DNA from 2 places in the Priestia sp. JV24 genome. Region 2 is predicted to be linked to the other one. Evidence: a T-box and tRNA genes for the amino acid it is inferred to sense, from the RefSeq annotation. Region 2 holds a T-box; the other holds one or more tRNA genes.

Region 1 (3,420 bases), on a different contig from region 2:
TTGGTTCAGCAATGCGGTCATGCCTCGTTAAGTACAGTCCGAGCGGCACTGAAATTAATACGGCGATAACAAGAGCTAGTACTGAAATTTGAATGTGTTCAAGAAGAGCTTGAAACAGTGCATCTCCTCGTTGATCTAATAATGTGCTTAGTGCATTCATTACAGCGTGCCTCCTTCTTTCGTTTTATCAGAAAGAAACGCTAATAGAGTTTTGCGCGTTACAACGCCAATACGTTTGCTCCCTTTTTTCACGGCTATTGCTTCATGATCGTAAAGGGCGTCCATTGCCTGCTGAACAGTGGCAGTTGAAGCTAACTCTTCAGTAGGTTCTACGTCCGGCTGTTCACTTTCTTTGACAAACATATCCAATGTCTCAAATAAAGCATTGCCTTGATTTCCAATAAATGTTTTTACAAATTCATTTTTAGGCTTTTGAATGAATTCCTCCGGGGTTCCAACTTGAACAATTTCCCCATCTTTCATCAGGCAGATACGATCTCCAAGCGTCATCGCTTCGCTCATATCGTGCGTAACAAACACAAATGTTTTTTTGATTTTTTCTTTTAAACTAATAACATCTTGCTGAAGCTGTTCGCGGCTTAACGGATCGAGGGCACTAAAGGGTTCGTCCATTAAAATAACGGGGGGATCAGCTGCGAGGGCACGTGCTACACCTACACGTTGCTGCTGGCCACCTGAGAGCTCAGACGGCTTTCGGTTTCGATACTGCTTTGGGTCTAGTCCTACCAAAGTAAGCAGTTCATCAATGCGCGTTTTGATTTTATTTTTCTTCCAATGCTTCATCTCGGGTACAATGGCTATATTTTCAGCAATGGTCATATGGGGAAAAAGAGCAATCTGCTGCAGGACATAACCAATGTTCCAGCGTAGCTTATGTATGTTGTGGTCCGATACGAGCTTATCTTTTATGTATAGTTCTCCTTCGGTAATATCATGAAGACGGTTAATCATTTTTAAGGTGGTTGTTTTCCCACACCCACTCGGACCAATTAAAACGAAAAACTCTCCTTCTTTAATTTCTAGATTAATATTTTTCACGGCGGTCGTACCGTCTGGATATTGCTTTGACACATTCTTAAACGTAATCAAATTATCGTTCACCCTCCCTGTTGAAATTTAACCCCGAGTTTCGTGTACCCAATATTCAGAGGCAATAAACATTCTTTTAAGAATATTTCTAAATATGATTCATAAGACATAGGGAAAAAGATACACATATTTTCTCATAACCTCCTAATAAGGCTATCAAACTGTTAAAGTTTTCACAAGGCGGGAAAGAATAATTTTAAAGCCGACACAAATAAAAAAACCTTCTTTCAACAAAAAAGAAGGTTTTTTAGTATGCTAGCGACAGGGATCGAACCTGCGACCTCTTGCTTACCATGCAAGTGCTCTACCTACTGAGCTACACCAGCGTCTTGGAAAATTATATCACGTTTAAATTCATTTAGGAAGCGCTTTTTTAAATTTTTTTATTGGTATATTCTCTAATTTGCTTCTTCTGAAATTCGCACTTTCTACAAAGTTCCATATTTTATGTTAGAACTCCTTACATAAATTGTGTGAATTTTCTTTTTTTATATTACCCTTAGTAAAAGAGCTTACAAAAGAAGGGAAGAAAATAGATGGAACAACAACCAACCATGACCAAATCAAAAACGGCAACTCCCTACCCAAGAGACTGCACGTTCAGCCTGGAAGATTGGACGACGCTCGCTAAGTATTGGTACCCCGTCGCACGCTGCAGTGATGTAACAGAGAAACCAACGTCCGTAAAACTGCTAGATGTAAATCTAGTTCTATACCGTACCACACACAAAGTAGTAGCGGCTCGTGATTTATGCGTTCACCGAGGCACCCCCCTTAGTATGGGCTGGGTGGAAGATGATGAAATTGTCTGTCCTTACCACGGCTTCCGCTATGCAACGGACGGCGCATGCACGTCGATTCCAGCTCACCCTGATGCCAACATTTCTCCCCGCCTGTGTATGGCTGTCTATCCAGTTATTGAACGATTTGGATTAGTGTGGACTTCCCTGACAGGTGAACAAGATAACCTGCCTTACTTCGATGCGTGGGAGGCCCCTGATTTTCAGCAAATTGTTTGTCCCAGCTTTGATATCATGGGTTCGGCTGGTCGTCAAATGGAAGGCTTTTTAGACGTAGCTCATTTTGCTTGGGTGCACACGGACACATTTGGTGATCGAAACAACGCCTTTGTGCCTAAATATAAAGTAAGCGATACAGATTATGGGCTTCATGTAGAATATACGAGCACCGTGAGCAATTATTCCAAAGAACAGCAGCATTTAAATCCACCTGATTTTAAATGGCTTCGCGTCTTTGATGTTTATCCGCCGTTTACAGCTACGCTAAAAGTATACTTCCCAGAAGGCGCAGAGCTGTGGATTATGAATGCAGTCTCTCCTATTTCAGCCCGCGAAACACGTTTATTCGCACCAATCGCTCGAAACTTTGACAAAGATTCTCCCGTTGAAGGTGTGTATGACTTTAACCTTCGCGTCTTTGACGAAGACCGTGAAATGGTTGAAAACCAAAAGCCTGAAGACTTGCCTTTAGACCTGCAGATGGAAGCGCATATTATGGCTGATCAAACGTCCATCGGCTACCGGAAATTATTAAAGAAAATGGGCTTAAGCTTTAGATATACAAGCTAAAGAAATCCCCGCTGTCTCAGCGGGGATTTCTTTTTTATTTAGCAAACTGCTCGCGTCCTGCTTTTTCCTTTATCACTTCATCTTCACTTGCCGGCGTGGCGCGTTTCATAAACACTGAAAGAATTAAGGCAACCACCACTAGTACTACTGAGACGGCAAACGCATCGTTAATTCCTTGTACCATTGCCTGCATCCCAATTTGTTCTTTCATTTGAGCTGCCCCGGCTGCCGTTGCATTCGCTGCTCCTGCTCCGCTCATTGCATCTTGAGCAAGCTCTTTTGCGTGCGTAGCTGTACGATTTGACATCACCGTTACTAAAAGAGCCGAACCAATAGCTCCCGATACTTGTTGAAGCGTGTTATTCATCGCAGTACCATGCGGATTAAAGCGCTGCGGCAGCTGATTTAATCCGTTTGTCATAACTGGCATCATCACCATAGACATTCCGAACATGCGAAGCGTGTAAAGCGTAATGAGCGTTGTATATGTCGTATCAAGCTCTAAGTTACTGAAGAAATACGTCGTGACGGCTGTAATCGTTAGACCCGTTACAGCCAGTGCACGCGCTCCGAATTTATCAAATAATTTTCCGGTAATCGGAGACATCACACCCATTAGCAGCGCACCCGGAAGCATTAGTAATCCTGAGTGAAGCGGAGAAATGCCTCGTACCGTTTGAACATAAATTGGCATTAACAGCATGGCTGAGAATAACGCCAT
Region 2 (3,420 bases):
TTTTTACGTCTGATCACGGTGATTTGCTTGGAGCTCACGGGGGACTACATCAAAAATGGTACAACATGTATGAAGAATCTATTCACGTTCCGCTTCTCATTCATAACAAGCGTTTGTTTCCTAGTTATCAACGTACAGACACACTGACTAGCCACCTTGACTTGATCCCGACAATGCTTAGTTTAGCTAATATAGATGCTTCTGCTATTCAAAAGCAATTACAAAAAAGTCATACGGAAGTACATCCATTTGTTGGGCGAGACCTGTCAGGTATACTTCGAGGAGAAACGTGTGCTGAGCAAGAGGAAACAGCGATTTTCTTCATGACAGATGATGACCCGACAAAAGGACTTCACCAAACAAATTTTTTAGGAGAAAGCTACCCGTCAGTTGTTCAGCCTAATCACATTCAAGCGGTCATTGTCGAGTTTTCGTCAGCGGCAGGAAAGGAAATTTGGAAATACGCTCGCTATCATGATAATCTGCAATTTTGGTCAGCAGATGACGAAAAAGATGAATTTATTCACGGAGAGCAATATGAAGGTTACCCTGTGAGTTTTGCTACCCTTAAAACAAATCGTGTTCCTGATCAAATTGAAATGTACAATTTGACCAAGGATCCGTTAGAAACAGTAAATCTGGCTCACCTGTATTTTTCGACAAATGAAACAAGGAAAATTCAGCGGCAGCTTGACGTTATTCTTAAAGAACAAGTCAGGAAAAAACGGATTTTTCCCCAAAGTGAAAGCATGCATGATGAGCTTCCGTCTACAGATAGATAAAAAATAGTTTCTACGGATTGAAGTCAAACATTTGCGTGAGCATAAAAAGGTGTATTTAATATTTTAATATATAAATAAAAAAACCTGATGATGCTTGTGATATGTTACTTGTTCTGGTTTGGGATAGTATTGGTTTCACTTCGTTAATTCCGCTTAGATAAACCAAATAAGGACTTATAGCATCTTTCTTTTTCGCCTTTATTGCTATAAAAATAAGAATGAAATGTAGTCGTTAATAGTATAATAAAAACTTTTTAAGTCCGTATATTCTTAAGTAACTTTTCAAAAATTCAAGCATAAAGTAATTCTATACCATTAAAAAATAAAAAATTACTTCTTGACTTTTGTTAAATTTATACACTATAATCGCTTTTAACAACTAATAAACAGTATTTGGCAATGAAAAGGACATGAATTAGATGCTGTTTTCTTCGCAGAGAATAGGGTCACTGGCTGAGAGCCCTTAAGAAATCATCTGATTTACCACCTTAGAGCTATTGCAGGGAACGTGCATAACTGAAACTGCAATCGGTAAAACCGTTATCTTTTTTGAGCGTAAAATACGTATAGGTATTTTACGGAATTAGGGTGGTACCACGGCCGCATTCGTCCCTTCACTAGGGATGAGTGCGGCTTTTTATGTAGAAAAAATGAATATACAAGCAATGAAAAGGACATGAATCATTTTTGGATTTTCTTTACAGAGAATAGGGTCACTGGCTGAGAGCCCTTAGAAAACAAAATGAATTTACCACCTTGGAGCTGCGGCGGGGAATGTGTATACACTGAAACCGCAACCGGTAAAACCGTTATCTTTTTAAGCGTAAAATACGTATGAGTATTTTACGGAATTAGGGTGGTACCACGGCCGCATTCGTCCCTTTACTAGGGATGAGTGCGGTTTTTTTGTTGAATAAAAATATATTGGAGGAATGAACATGTCAAAACAAGTGGAAGCAGAAAAGCGAAATCATCAAAAGTTAGGTCAAGAACTGGAGCTGTTTATGTCGATGGAAGAAGCTCCTGGTATGCCATTTTTCTTACCTAACGGAATGATTATTCGAAATGAGTTAGAAAATTATTGGAAACAAAAGCATTATAAAGCAGGCTATCAAGAAATAAAAACACCCATCATGATGAAACAGGAGCTCTGGGAACAATCAGGGCACTGGGAGCATTATCATGAGAATATGTATTTTTCAAATGTTGACAAACAAAACTATGCGATTAAACCGATGAATTGTCCGGGAGCCATTTTATTGTTTAACAGCAAGCGAAGAAGCTACCGAGAACTTCCGATTCGATACGCAGAGCTTGGATTAGTTCATCGTCACGAGCTTTCTGGGTCTTTAAACGGATTGCTAAGAGTCCGTTCATTTACACAGGACGACGCTCATTTATTCGTAGAACTCAGTCAGATTGAAGCTGAGATTAGCCGCATTCTAGCGTTTATCCATGACTTTTACTCACATTTTGGCTTCGATTACAAAGTAGAGCTATCCACACGACCTGAAAAATTCATGGGAGATATTGAAACATGGAACCAAGCAGAAAAGTCGCTTCAATCTGTGTTAAGTGAAAAAGGCTTAGACTATCAGGTGAATGAAGGAGATGGAGCTTTTTATGGGCCGAAAATTGATTTTCATATTTTAGATTCCTTAGGTCGAAGCTGGCAGTGCGGAACAGTTCAGCTTGATTTCTTAATGCCGGAGAAGTTTGACTGTATGTATATTGGAGAAGACAATAAACCTCATCGCCCCGTAATGATTCACCGCGCTATATACGGTTCCGTTGAGCGATTTATGGCCATCTTGATTGAACATTACGAAGGCCAATTTCCTCTTTGGTTAGCTCCTGTTCAACTCAAACTATTGCCTATTGCACCGCCACACGTGGAATATGCATATAAAGTGAAACACGAGCTGGAGTTAAAAGGGTATCGTGTTGAAGTAGACGATCGCATTGAAAAAATAGGGCTGAAAATTCGAGAAGCAGAAATGCTGAAAGTTCCTTATATGGCTGTGATAGGAGATAAAGAAGTGGAAAATGAATCGCTTGCTATGCGAAAGCACGGGAAGAAAAATATAGGAACAGTAAGTGTGGAAGAGGCAGCTGTACACTTGAATAAAGAAAAGAATTCAAACAGAGTTTGTTGAAGCTATTTACCTTACTAAATAGAAAAATCTGATTTTTTAAGTCAGATAGTGATTCCCTTCATTTTGTCTCACACCAAAATGAAGGGAATATTGAACTAGAAGGGTATAAGATAATATATATCAGCAGTATAACTTTTGCCTTAGACAAACGCCGGTATTTTATAAAAAAAATTTATCTTATTCCATTCGAATCGTTTGTACGGGATGAAGCTGAAGCCTCACCTGATGGTTTGTTCATGTTTTGCTGATCTCGCTTCTTTTTAGAAGGAGAGTAAAAAAGAAATTTAAACATAAAGTATACTCCTAATGCTAGTAAGATACAGCCAATAAGTAAGTTAATCATCTTTCTCCGCCCTTCATACACTTCAGTTTTCATCATTATAACACCCGGTAAGATAAAACATTCATCGTTCTGTAAATAATCTCTATGTCAGGAATTTATATCTGAAGATAGTTAGTAAAAAAGTTATCTAAAAACATAT

What was found. The T-box of region 2 lies ahead of thrS (threonine--tRNA ligase). A T-box ahead of a tRNA ligase gene usually reads a tRNA of that ligase, here a tRNA-Thr.
Region 1: it encodes a tRNA-Thr, which carries the amino acid that the T-box ahead of thrS (threonine--tRNA ligase) is inferred to sense. The anticodon was not compared.

Annotation. Positions count from the first base shown of each region.
Region 1 is NZ_JAPCIN010000022.1:246,428-249,847, forward strand. It holds gene OK414_RS20525 (ABC transporter permease/substrate-binding protein) at 1-160, opposite strand, end outside; gene OK414_RS20530 (ABC transporter ATP-binding protein) at 160-1,110, opposite strand; tRNA gene OK414_RS20535 (tRNA-Thr) at 1,364-1,436, opposite strand; gene OK414_RS20540 (aromatic ring-hydroxylating oxygenase subunit alpha) at 1,647-2,699, shown strand; gene OK414_RS20545 (DHA2 family efflux MFS transporter permease subunit) at 2,734-3,420, opposite strand, start outside.
Region 2 is NZ_JAPCIN010000015.1:564,575-567,994, forward strand. It holds gene OK414_RS12215 (sulfatase-like hydrolase/transferase) at 1-782, shown strand, start outside; T-box leader at 1,173-1,399, shown strand; T-box leader at 1,439-1,667, shown strand; gene thrS (threonine--tRNA ligase) at 1,721-2,938, shown strand; gene OK414_RS12225 (hypothetical protein) at 3,111-3,317, opposite strand.